DNA from 3 places in the Arthrobacter sp. 10L424 genome. Region 3 is predicted to be linked to each of the others. Evidence: riboswitches for the same ligand, from Rfam matches in the RefSeq annotation. Region 3 holds a riboswitch; each other region holds the start of a gene.
What was found. Region 3 has a riboswitch for S-adenosylmethionine ahead of AC1DC5_RS13975 (aminotransferase class V-fold PLP-dependent enzyme). Riboswitches for the same ligand answer to the same signal wherever they lie in the genome.
Positions count from the first base shown of each region.

Region 1: it holds a riboswitch for S-adenosylmethionine, as region 3 does, so the genes downstream of both, AC1DC5_RS17000 (DUF1737 domain-containing protein) here and AC1DC5_RS13975 (aminotransferase class V-fold PLP-dependent enzyme) in region 3, are expected to answer to the same signal.
Region 2: it holds a riboswitch for S-adenosylmethionine, as region 3 does, so the genes downstream of both, AC1DC5_RS09845 (bifunctional o-acetylhomoserine/o-acetylserine sulfhydrylase) here and AC1DC5_RS13975 (aminotransferase class V-fold PLP-dependent enzyme) in region 3, are expected to answer to the same signal.

Region 1 is NZ_JBFTJH010000011.1:127,519-131,387, reverse strand. Features, by position in the region: gene AC1DC5_RS17010 (O-succinylhomoserine sulfhydrylase) at 1-857, opposite strand, end outside; gene AC1DC5_RS17005 (rhodanese-like domain-containing protein) at 858-1,268, opposite strand; gene AC1DC5_RS17000 (DUF1737 domain-containing protein) at 1,265-1,534, opposite strand; SAM riboswitch class IV at 1,596-1,711, opposite strand; gene AC1DC5_RS16995 (NtaA/DmoA family FMN-dependent monooxygenase) at 1,899-3,194, shown strand; gene AC1DC5_RS16990 (aromatic amino acid ammonia-lyase) at 3,199-3,869, shown strand, end outside.
Region 2 is NZ_JBFTJH010000004.1:24,385-28,253, forward strand. Features, by position in the region: gene AC1DC5_RS09830 (histidine phosphatase family protein) at 1-135, opposite strand, end outside; gene AC1DC5_RS09835 (CPBP family intramembrane glutamic endopeptidase) at 213-977, shown strand; gene AC1DC5_RS09840 (VOC family protein) at 1,185-1,823, opposite strand; SAM riboswitch class IV at 2,028-2,143, shown strand; gene AC1DC5_RS09845 (bifunctional o-acetylhomoserine/o-acetylserine sulfhydrylase) at 2,149-3,522, shown strand; SAM riboswitch class IV at 3,705-3,820, shown strand; gene metX (homoserine O-acetyltransferase MetX) at 3,832-3,869, shown strand, end outside.
Region 3 is NZ_JBFTJH010000008.1:15,991-19,859, reverse strand. Features, by position in the region: gene AC1DC5_RS13980 (glutamyl-tRNA reductase) at 142-1,599, shown strand; SAM riboswitch class IV at 1,687-1,800, shown strand; gene AC1DC5_RS13975 (aminotransferase class V-fold PLP-dependent enzyme) at 1,835-3,301, shown strand; gene AC1DC5_RS13970 (class I SAM-dependent methyltransferase) at 3,392-3,869, shown strand, end outside.

The sequences.
Region 1 (3,869 bases), on a different contig from region 3:
ACCGCGGGCTGCTCCTCAAGCCATTCCGCCAGCCGCAGCGCGGAAGCGGAGGAATGGTTCACCCGCAGGGCCATGGTCTCCAGCCCCTTGGTCAGCACCCACGCGTTGAACGCCGAAAGCGCCGGCCCGGTGTGGCGCATGAGCTGCTTGACCGGGCCGTCGATGAACTCCTTGGTACCCAGGATCGCGCCGCCGAGCACCCGGCCCTGGCCATCGATGTGCTTGGTGCCGGAGTAGACGATCACGTCCGCGCCCAGCTCCCCGCAGCGCTGCAGCAGGGGAGTGGCAAAGACATTGTCGACGACGACGGTCGCCCCGGCGGCGTGCGCCAGGTTGCTCACGGCGGCGATGTCCACGATTTCCTGCATCGGGTTCGACGGCGATTCGAAGAAGACCGCCGTCGTGGGTTCCGACAGTGCGGCGCGCCACTGCTCCAGGTCCGGGCCGTCCACGAAGACCGTCTCCACACCCCAGCGGGGAAGGATCTCGTTGAGGATCACGAAGCACGAGCCGAACAGCGAGCGGGCCGCGACGACGCGGTCGCCGGCGGCCAGCAGGGCGCCGAGGGCCGTGAAGACGGCGGACATTCCCGAGGCGGTGGCGAAGCAGGCCTCGGTGCCTTCGAGCAGCCGGAGCCGTTCCTGGAACGTGGCCACCGAGGGGTTGCCGTAGCGGGAGTAGACGAAGCGTTCGTCCTCGCCGGTGAACGCACGCTCGGCGGCGGCCGCGGATTCGTAGACGAAGCCGGAGTTCAGGAAGATCGGCTCGGACGTTTCCTGGAAGCCGGTGCGGTCGAGCCCGCCGCGGACGGCCTGGGTGTCGGCGCTCCAGCCGGCGGCATCGGGGTTGAAGGCCACTTAGTGCTTTCCGAGGTTGGTGGGCAGGCCGCGGTTCTTCCAGCCGTTGACGGTGCGCTCCCCGTAGCGGTCCGGTTCGCCTTCAAAGCCCTCGAGGACGTTGTAGGAGGTGAAGCCGGCCTCCGTCGCGGCGATGGCTGCGGCGATGGAGCGGGCGCCGGAACGGCACAGGAAGACCAGTTCGGTGCCCGGCTCTTCGGGGGCCTGCTGTTTCAGCTGTTCCACGAAGCGCGCGTTGGGGATGCCGCCGGCGAGGTTCCACTGGATGAACAGCGGATCGTTGTCGGTCTCGTTGGTGTCCGGGATGCCGATGTGGGCCCATTCGCCCTCGGTGCGCACGTCCACCAGGATGGCGCCGTCCTCCAGCTTGGCCCAGGCCTCCTGCGGGCTGAGGTCTCCGGCGTAGCTCACGCGTGGCCCTCGCCGTCGAACTCCAGGTCATCCACGGCATTGGCGACGGCGGCATCGGCGCTGGCGATCGCGGCCGGCAGCACCACGGCCTGGGCCACGATGACGCTGCCGCCGTTGGACGTGACGGCCGGGCCGCCGTGCAGCACATAGCCCTCGGCCAGGGCGGCCGAGACGCGCTCGCAGAAGGCGCGGTCGTCGGGGCCGGTGAACAGGCGGTACGCCAGTCTCTCCCCGGCAGCGGGGACGGCGGGGGCCGGGGCTGGCACTGTACGGGGTGCTGTATCGGGGACAGCGGGGGCGGACGCGTCAGGCACGACGGATCTCCTTCTTTCACGCTTGCAGCTCGAATTGGTCGATATGCCGAGTATTCACCTGAGGCACCCCGCCGCGAAAGGGAGGGTTGCCGACCGGCCAGTCAGGGCTTGGCGCCGGTTCTCATTACTCACCAAAAACGTAACACCCGCGACGCCGGCCGGCACCGCCGCCGTCGTCATGTTAGGTAACGGAATCCGCCGGAGTGCGGGGACCCATCCGGCGGTTCCGGGGGGATAATGACGGGAGGTGAAGTCCCTTTACGCCGGATGAAATCAGGTGGCCGTGAACGCCTCGGATGCCCCTACAGTCGGTCCCATGCTGCATTTTGGGTGGTTTGTGGGCCACGGCTTCGGCGTCCAGGGCTGGGGAACCCCCGGCTACGGGATCGGCTATGACTGGAAGAAGCCGGCGCTGTACCAGGACGCGGTCCGGGCCTTTGAACGTTCCTGCCTGGACCTTTTCATCATCGAGGATTCCCTCACCGTCCCGGACACCTACGGCGGCAGCGCGGAAGTTTCCCTGGCGCAGGCGTCCTTCGCGCCGAAACACGATCCGCTGGCCCTCGTGCCGTACCTGTTCTCCGCCACGAGGCACCTGGGCATCGTGCCCACGATCAGCGCCTCCTTCTACCCGCCGTTCACGGCGGCGAGGCTGCTGGCCACCCTGCAGCACTTCTCGCACGAACAGCTGGGCTGGAACGTGGTGACCTCCGGCAGCGACCTCGCTGCCCAGAACTACGGCCTGGATCAGCAGATCGAACACGACCGGCGCTATGAGAAGGCCGAGGAATTCGTGGATGTGGTCCGCCGGCTGTGGCGCAGCTGGGAACCGGACGCGATCCGGGAGGACGCAGGCGGGGGCATTTTCGCGGACCACACCAAAGTCCACCCGATCCACCACGACGGCGAGTTCTTCAAGGTCCGCGGGCCGCTGAACACGGCACCATTGCCGGAGGAACCCGTGCTGGTGCAGGCAGGGGCCTCCCCGCGGGGCAAGGCCTTCGCCGGGGGCAACGCCGACGTCGCGATTGCGCTCGCCCGGGGAGCGGACGGGATGAAGGCCTACCGGGACTCCATCCGGGCGGAGGCCGCCGCCGCCGGCCGGAACCCGGATGACGTCAAGGTGCTGTTTGTCCTCAAGCCCACGGTGGTCGGCTCGCGGGCGGAGGCGGAGGACCTGCGGGCCCGGCGCCGGGACCTGACGCAGCGGGACATCGACAGCCAGCTCAACTCCATCTCCTACCTCTCCGTCATCGACTTCAAGCAGTTCGACCTCGACGCCCCGCTGCCGGAGCTGCACACCAACAGCAACCAGGGCACCCTCGACCACTTCACCAAGGCCGCGCCGCCGGGTTCCACGCTGCGCCAGCTCCTCCAGGCCCGCAGCGGCGGCGCGGGGGACAGCATCATCGGCACGGCCGAGGAGATCGCGGACTACCTCGAAGAGACCGGGGCGCAGGTGGGCGGCGACGGGTTCCTCTTCTCCGGGTTCGTGGACCCCGCGACGGTCCACGGCGTCCTGGACCGGCTGACCCCCGTGCTCCGCCGCCGGGGGCTGATACGGACCAGCTACGGCGACGGCGGCCTCCGCCGGAACCTGCGGGACTTCTAGCGCCATGACCGACCAGCCGGCCGCCGCAGCGTCCTTCCTCATCGGCACGGCCCGGCTGCACGCCCGGGAGGTCGCCGCGGCGGCCGCCGACCCCTCCGTGCGGGTGGTCCTGAGCGAACAGGCCCTCGAAGTGCTGGGCCGCTCCCGGGAGGTGGTCCAGCGGGCCATTGAGTCCGGGCACAAGGTCTACGGCCTCAACACGCTGCTGGGGTCCGGCCGCGACACGGCAGTGGCCGAGGAATCAATCCTCGCCTACCAGATCCAGGTGGTCCGCTACCACGACAGCGGCGTCGGCGGGCTGCTGGACGCCGCCGAAGCCCGCGCCACGGTCCTTGCCAGGCTGATCGGCTTCAGCCGCGGAGGCTCGGGGGTGCGCCCGGAGACGGCGCGTTTCTACGCCCGGCTGTTCAACCGCGGTGTGCTTCCCGCGATCCCGCGCGACGGCTCCGTGGGATCCTCGGACCTGACCCAGCTCGCCGCCGTCGCCGCCGTCGCCATCGGGGAGGGACAAGTCCTCTCTCCGGACGGGCCACCCGTCCCCGGCGGGGAGGCACTCGCCGCCGCCGGGCTGGAGCCCCTGGCCCTGGCGCCGGGGGAAGCTCTGGCCCTGGTCAGCGCCAACTCCTACTCGATCGGCGTGGGCGCGCTCCTGCTGGGACGGCTCCTGCGCCTGGC
Region 2 (3,869 bases), on a different contig from region 3:
GGCTGCCCGGGCCTGTTCCACACCGAGTTCGGTCAGCGGAATCCGGTAATCGGGCACCCGGTTGTAGATGGAAGTGTCGGCGTTGGCGGCGGACTGGCCATGCCGGATCAGAATGATTTTCCCGGGCGCACTCATAAACCCCAAGCATAGGGCCCGGCAGCGTCGCGGCCCCGATTCAGGCAACTACCGGCAACTGCAGGCAAGATGTAACCATGTTGGTTCCCTCCCGCCGCCGGCTGCGGCTTGAAATGTGGATTGTCCTGGGCTTGTCCCTGGGACAGTCGGCCGTGTATTCGGTGGTGCAGCTGCTGGACAAGATGACCAGGGCGCCGCTCGCCGAGGGGACCTCCACGCTGAACCGCTCGCAAAGCAGCCGCGAGTACTTCGACCTCACCTACCAGCTGCTGGACATCATCTTCGCCCTGGTCCCCGTGGTCCTCGTGATCTATTTCCTGACGGAAAACCGGCCGTCCGGCCACGGCATCACGGCCTTCCAGAGACTGGGCCTCAACTTCAACCGGCCCGGCAGGGACCTGCTGCAGGGCTTCGGCCTGGCGGCGCTGATCGGCATCCCGTCGCTGGGCCTCTACGCCGCCGGCCGCGCGCTCGGCATCACGACGGCGATCATTCCCAGCGCGCTGGACGCCTACTGGTGGACGGTGCCGGTGCTGGTCCTCTCCGCGATCCGGCACGGGATCGTGGAGGAAGTGATCGTGGTGGGCTACCTGCTGGACCGGCTCGGGAAGCTCGGCTGGTCCGTGCCTGCGGCCATCTTCGCCAGCGCCATGCTGCGGGGCAGCTACCACCTGTACCAGGGGTTCGGCCCGTTCATCGGCAATGCCATCATGGGCGTCATCTTCGCCGTGGTCTACACCAAAACCCGCCGGCTGATGCCGCTCGTGATCGCCCACGCCGTCCTGGACATCGTGGCATTCGTCGGCTTCAGCCTCTTTGGCAAGGCCATCGGCCTGGGCTGAGTGCGCACCAACACAAAGCAACGCGGAGTCACTTCGAGCCCATCCGGAGGCACTGGACGGGCGCGAAGTGACCCCGCGTCGCCTTTCAGAGCCGGCCGGGCCGCCGGTGCGCCGTTTCTGTATTGGCGTTAAAGTATTTCGGCCGTCATCGGTGGGTGACGTCATTGGCACCCGCTGATGGCGGCCGAAGTGTGGGGCGGTGAAACGTCAGATCGTGACGGCTCCGGAGGCCGTCTCGAACGTGACGGACAGGATGCCGGGGGTTCCGCGGGGAGCGATCCAGTTCACGGCCACGTCTTCCAGCGGCTTTTCCACCGGAACACCCAGCCATTCGGTGACGCGCTCGGCGGAGCCGGCAATCGTGAGGGCGGACATCTTGACCTGGCTCTCGTAGGCCTTCGACGGGTGGAGTTCCGGGTCGCCTTCCCACCTGAGCATGTACGGGACCTGGGGATCGGCGATGAGCCCGAGGATGCCGATCTGCTTCCAGACCAGTTCGCGGCCGTCCGGGAACTTGCGGTTGCCGTTGACGGCGGCGCGGCCGAGCCGCTCCTCGAACGGGGCCAGGTCGTCAACCTCGACGCACCAGCCCATCCAGCCGCCGCCTGCTTCGGAGCGGGCACGGACGGCCTGGCCGAAGGGGGCCTTGTCGGAGGCCGGGTGGTTCAGGACCTCCACGACCTCCAGGTACTTGTGTCCCGCGAGCGGGATGATCATGTTGCGGGTCCCGAATCGGGGGTGTACTCCGCCCTTCACGGCTTCGACGCCGAGGGCAGACGCAATTCGTTCGGTGGTGGCAGCGAGGCCATCTTGTTCACAGGCGTAAGAGACGTGATCCATGCGCATGACCTCATCTTGGCACTTTGTGATGCGGCTCTCAGCTTAGGCTCGCCTAACCGAGATGGGATGTCATTTTCGGGGTGCCCCCGAAGTGCTCTTTTCCGCGTCATTGCGCGGAACCAGGGGGCCCGGCCGGGCCAGCCGGCCGCCCGGCTTCATCTTCGTCACAAAGCTATCCAGAGCCCGGAACCCGTTCCTAGACTGGGGTCAGGTCATGAGTGCCAGCGCACAGCCCCGGCTTGCTGGCCGGCAACCCTCGTATCGCGGTGGGGTGCCCCGGGTGAAGACCTGGCCGTCCGGCGCCCGCCGGAAGGCAAGCGCGGCGCCAGAGTTGACCCGGGCCAAGGAGCTCCGGGCAGTCTGTGCCCAGTCCCCAAAGGAGTCTCCGATGTCCAACGCCTGGTCCTTCGAAACCCGCCAGATCCACGCCGGCCAGGAGCCGGACAGCGCCACCGGTGCCCGGTCGCTTCCGATCTACCAGACGACGTCGTTCGTCTTCCCCAGCGCTGAAAGCGCCGCCAACCGGTTCGCCCTCGCCGAACTGGCTCCCATCTACACCCGGATCGGCAACCCCACCCAGGACGCCGTGGAACAGCGCGTGGCCAGCCTGGAAGGCGGGCTCGCGGCGCTCTTGCTGAGCTCCGGGCAGGCCGCGGAGACTTTCGCGATCCTGAACATCGCCGAGGCCGGAGACCATGTGGTGGCCAGCCCCAGCCTCTACGGCGGCACCTACAACCTCCTGGCGCACACCCTGAAGAAGTTCGGTATCTTCGTAACGTTTGTGGAGGACCCGGACAACCTGGCCCAGTGGCGCGACGCCGTGCAGCCCAACACCAAGCTGTTCTTCGGCGAAGTGGTCTCCAACCCGCGCCAGGACGTCCTGGACATCGAGGGCATCTCGCAGGTGGCCCATGAGGCCGGGGTGCCGCTGATCGTGGACAACACCCTTTCCACGCCGTACCTCATCCGGCCGATCGAATGGGGCGCGGACATCGTGGTCCACTCCGCCACCAAGTACCTCGGCGGCCACGGCGCCGCGATCGCCGGCGTGATCGTGGACTCCGGCAACTTCGACTTCGGCGCGGATCCGGAGCGGTACCCGGGATTCAACACCCCTGACCCCACCTACAACGGCCTGGTCTACGCCCGGGACCTCGGCAAGGACGGCGCCCTCGGCGCCAACCTCTCCTACATCCTCAAGGCACGCGTCCAGCTGCTGCGCGACCTCGGCTCGGCGGTATCCCCGTTCAACGCCTTCCTCATCGCCCAGGGCATCGAGACCCTGAGCCTGCGCGTGGAGCGGCACGTCGCCAACGCCACCGCTGTCGCCGAATGGCTCGAGGCCAGGGACGACGTCGAATCGGTCGCCTATGCCGGGCTGCCGTCGAGCCCCTGGTACGAGCGCGGCCGCAAGTACGGGCCCAGGGGGACCGGCGCCGTCGTGGCCTTCAACATCGCCGGGGGAGCGGAGGCCGGCAAGCGGTTCGTCGACGCCCTGGAGCTGCACTCGCACGTCGCGAACATCGGTGACGTGCGCTCGCTGGTCATCCACCCGGCGTCGACCACGCACAGCCAGCTCTCCCCGGAGCAGCAGGCCGTTGCCGGCGTCAACCCCGGTCTGGTGCGCCTGTCCGTGGGCCTGGAGCACATCGACGACATCCTCGCGGACCTCGAAGCCGGCTTCCGGGCGGCCAAGGACGCCTAAGCGAGGTCAACGCCGAGTTTCCCCACCTTTGCGGGCATGAGGCCGGGAGTCGCCGACACTCCGGGGCGACCCGCCGCCCACGGCCTTCAAAAGTGGGGAAACTGCGGTGCTGACGCATGTGGCTGTCACACGGGCGTCACAATCTTCGCCACAACGCCGCCGCATTTCGTAAGCTCAGTGCAGGTCATGAGTGCCAGCGACAGCCCCGGCTTGCTGGCCGGCAACCCTCCTTTCGCGGCGGGGTGCCCCGGGTGAAGACCTGGCCTGCCGGTCAGCTGACGGTGGGCAAGCGCGAAGTTAGGTCCTCACATGACGATTGCCGTCACCCGCCAGGGTGCACCCGTAAA
Region 3 (3,869 bases):
CCTGTACGACGCTGTCCAAGACGGCCGGCCTCAGCCGGCCTCAAGGTAGGGCATCTTTTTGGGAGGAGAGCAGCCTTGTCTGACACAGCTCATGCCCGGACTGGCGGCACCGCCGGGATCGGCCCCGTACTACTGGTGCTCATGGCGAAGTACCGGGACCTGGGGCCCGAATCGGCCGCCGCACTGCACGCAGCCGCCACCGGGCTCGCGCCGCAGCTTCTCGCCGGCGGCTCGCCCGTCGCCGCTTCCGTGGTCCTGTCCACCTGCAACCGATTCGAAATCTACTGCGAAGTCCCGTCCGAGGCGGGCCTGGCAGCCGCCCGCACGGACGTCCTCGAGTCGGTCCATCTCGGTTCCGGGCTGCCCACGATCCGCCTTTCGGGCCTCTTCGAGGAACTACGGGGAACTGCGGCCGCGGAACACCTTTTCGCCGTTGCAGCGGGGCTGGATTCCGTCGTCGTGGGTGAACGCGAAGTCGCCGGCCAGGTCCGGCGCGCACTCTCGGACGCGCAGGCCGCCGGAACCACCAGCGGACGGCTGGGCAGGCTGTTCCAGGCCGCATCCCGCACCGCGAAGGACGTGGGGGCACAGACCGCACTCAGCAGCGCGAGCAGATCCATCGCTTCCGTTGCCCTGGACCTTGCCGCCGCCGGAGGCCCGCGGGACGGCACCAAACAGGCCGGAATCGCCGGCGCGTCGGCCGTTCTCTTCGGGACCGGCGCCTACGCCGCGTGCGTCGCGGAGCTGCTCCGGAACCGGAAATGTACCGACATTTCGGTCTTCTCCCACTCCGGCCGCGCGAAGACCTTCGTGGCGGCCAGGGGCGGCACCGCCCTCTCCGCCGGCCAGCTGCCGGCAGCCGTTGCGGGGGCGGACCTCCTCATTGGCTGCAGCGGCTCGGGGGCCCGGCTCGACGCTGCCGCCCTCACCTGGTGGCGTGAGGGTGCGGCCCGTCCGCTCACCATCATCGACCTCGCTCCCAGCCACGATTTCGACCCCCGCGTGGGCGGGCTGCCAGGCGTCGAACTCATCACGCTGGAATCGGTGCACCGCGCTGCTCCCCCGGCGGACGCCGCGGCGCTGCGCCGCGCCCGCGCCCTGGTCCAGCAGGCGGCACGCCACTTCGAGGAAGAGGAAGCCGGGCGCGCCGTGGACACCGCCGTCGTCGCCCTGCGCGAGCACCTCCATCAGGTCCTCCACAGCGAAATGGAACGCGTCAGCAAACAGCATGGCCGGTCTGCCTCGGCTGACGACGTGAACCTCGCCCTCCGGCATCTGATCCGGCGCCTGCTCCATACCCCGACGGTCCGCGGCCGGGAGCTCGCCGCGCTTGGGCGCCAGGACGACTACGCCGCTGCCCTCGATGCCCTGTTCGGCCTCAGCATCTCCACCGGCAGCCAGCGGACCGCCCCGAGCCGGGACGCCGCCCGGCCAGTCCGGGAACCCGCCGAAGAGCCCGCCGAAGCGGTCGCAGCGACGGCAAATCCGGTCTGCGGCGGCACCGCCCGCCCGGGCGCCGGATGCCCGGGAACCTGTTCAACTTTGCAGCTCCTGACGAGGCCCCGGACCGGCATCGCCGCAGCCAGCGCAGCGTGCTAGCGAGTGTGCTAGCGCCCGCGTAACAAACAGCTTCACAATCAGCCAGCACCTTTTCGCGCGGGCGGGGAATGTCCTAGGCTCGAAACAGGTCACGAGTGCCAGCGCTAAACCCCGGTTTGCTGGCCGGCAACCCTCCATTCGCGGCGGGGTGCCCCGGGTGACGACCTGGCCGGTCCGGAACGGACCCGGCAAGCGCGGATCCCCGGTACGTGGGGTCCTTTTCAAGCGAGGTCCCATGACGACTGCCACCATTCCCGCCACCCCCGAACTCCATGCCGTCGCCGGCCAAGCGCATCCCGATGCGCGGTTCGCCATCGCCCGCCGTCCGCTGGCCGCGGTGACGGGCGCCGAGATCCAGGCGCCGCTGATCCGGGGCGGCCACGTCCGCTACGCCAATCTGGACTACGGTGCCTCGGCGCCCGCACTGTCGGTGGTCTCGGCCTACCTCAACGAAATCCTGCCGTTCTACGCCAGCGTCCACCGCGGCGCCGGCTATGCCTCCCAGATCAGCACCTCGGTCTACGAGAACTCCCGCACCATCGTCCGCGATTTCGTGGGCGGCCGCCCGGACGACGCCGTGATCTTCACCCGGAACACCACCGACTCCCTGAACCTGCTGGCCGGCTGCCTGCCCGTCGTCGACGGCGTGCACACCGGCGAGGTTCTCTACCTCGACATCGAACACCATGCCAACCTTCTGCCCTGGCAGCGGGTGCCGCACCGCAGCGTCATCGCCGCGCCCACCCTCGCCGCCACGCTGGAACTGCTCCGCGGGGAACTCGCCCACGGCGGCGTCAGCCTGCTCGCCGTCACCGGCGCCTCCAACGTCACCGGAGAGATCCTGCCGATCCGGGCACTGGCCGCCCTGGCCCACGAATACGGCGCCCGGATCGTCGTCGACGCCGCCCAGCTGGCCCCGCACCGGCGGATCGACATCGCCGCGGACGGCGTCGACTACCTAGCGTTCTCCGGGCACAAGCTCTACGCGCCCTTCGGCGCGGGCGTGCTGGTGGGCCGTCCCGACTGGCTCGACGCCGGCACGCCGCACCTGGCCGGCGGCGGAGCCGTGCAGGACGCCCGGATTGACACGGTCAGCTGGACCACCGGCCCCGCCCGGCATGAAGGCGGCTCTCCCAATGTCCTCGGCGCCGCCACCCTGGCCCGGGCCACCCAGGTCATCGCCGGCCTGGACGTGGAACAGTGGCACGCGCACGAAAACGCCATCCGGTCGTTCCTCGTCGAGGGCCTCGCCCGGATCGACGGCGTGACCGTTCACCAGATCTTCGCGGACAGTGCGTCCTACGACGTGCCGGCAGGCCACGAACCGGGGAACGGGGCCGGCACCGGCACGATCGGCGTCGTCAATTTCTCCGTTGAAGGCTACGACGCGGGCCTGGTGGCGGCGTATCTCTCGGCCGAACACGGCATCGGGCTGCGCGACGGCCGGTTCTGCGCGCACCCCCTGCTCCGTCGGCTCGGGCTGCCCTCCGGCTCGCTGCGGGCCAGCTTCGGAGTCGGGTCCCGGCTGGAGGACGCCCAGCGTCTGCTCGCCGGTATCCAGGAGCTGCGCCAGACCGGCCTCGGCTGGGACTACGTGGTGGACGCGGGAAGGTGGGTTCCGGCCAACGACACCCGCAGCTACCCGCACTGGGCACCCAACACGCCCGGCACTGCCGGCGCGGCCCCCTGCACCCAGGACTGACCGGGCGGGGAACCAACCTGGCATCGCAGCCCCTGCCGCGTGCGGTAAATTCGAAAGGTACCCATCCGGACCTGCCGAAGGAGATCGCACGTGGCACGCGGTGGCCCCAAACTGCACGGGGAACGGCGCCAGGAGCTCGGGCAGAGCTTCCAGGACGGCGGGGAGCACTACGAACGCGTGCGCCCGGGCTACCCCGACGACTCGGCCGACTGGCTGATTCCCGCCGGGGCGAAGGACGCCGCGGACCTGGGCGCCGGCACCGGGAAGTTCACGGCGCTGCTGGCCGGGCGCGGGCTGCACACGGTGGCTGTTGACCCGTCGGCCGACATGTTGGAGCAGCTGCGCAGGACGCTTCCGGGCGTCACCGCCGTCGAGGGTACCGCCGAGCACACGGGTCTGCCCTCCGGGGCTTTCGACGTCGTCACGGTCGCCCAGGCCTGGCACTGGTGCGATCCCGTGCTGGCCAGCACGGAGATCGCCAGGATCCTCCGCCCCCATGGTGTCCTGGGGCTCGTCTGGAACCAGCTGGACACGTCCGTTCCCTGGGTGCACCGGCTCTCGCGGATCA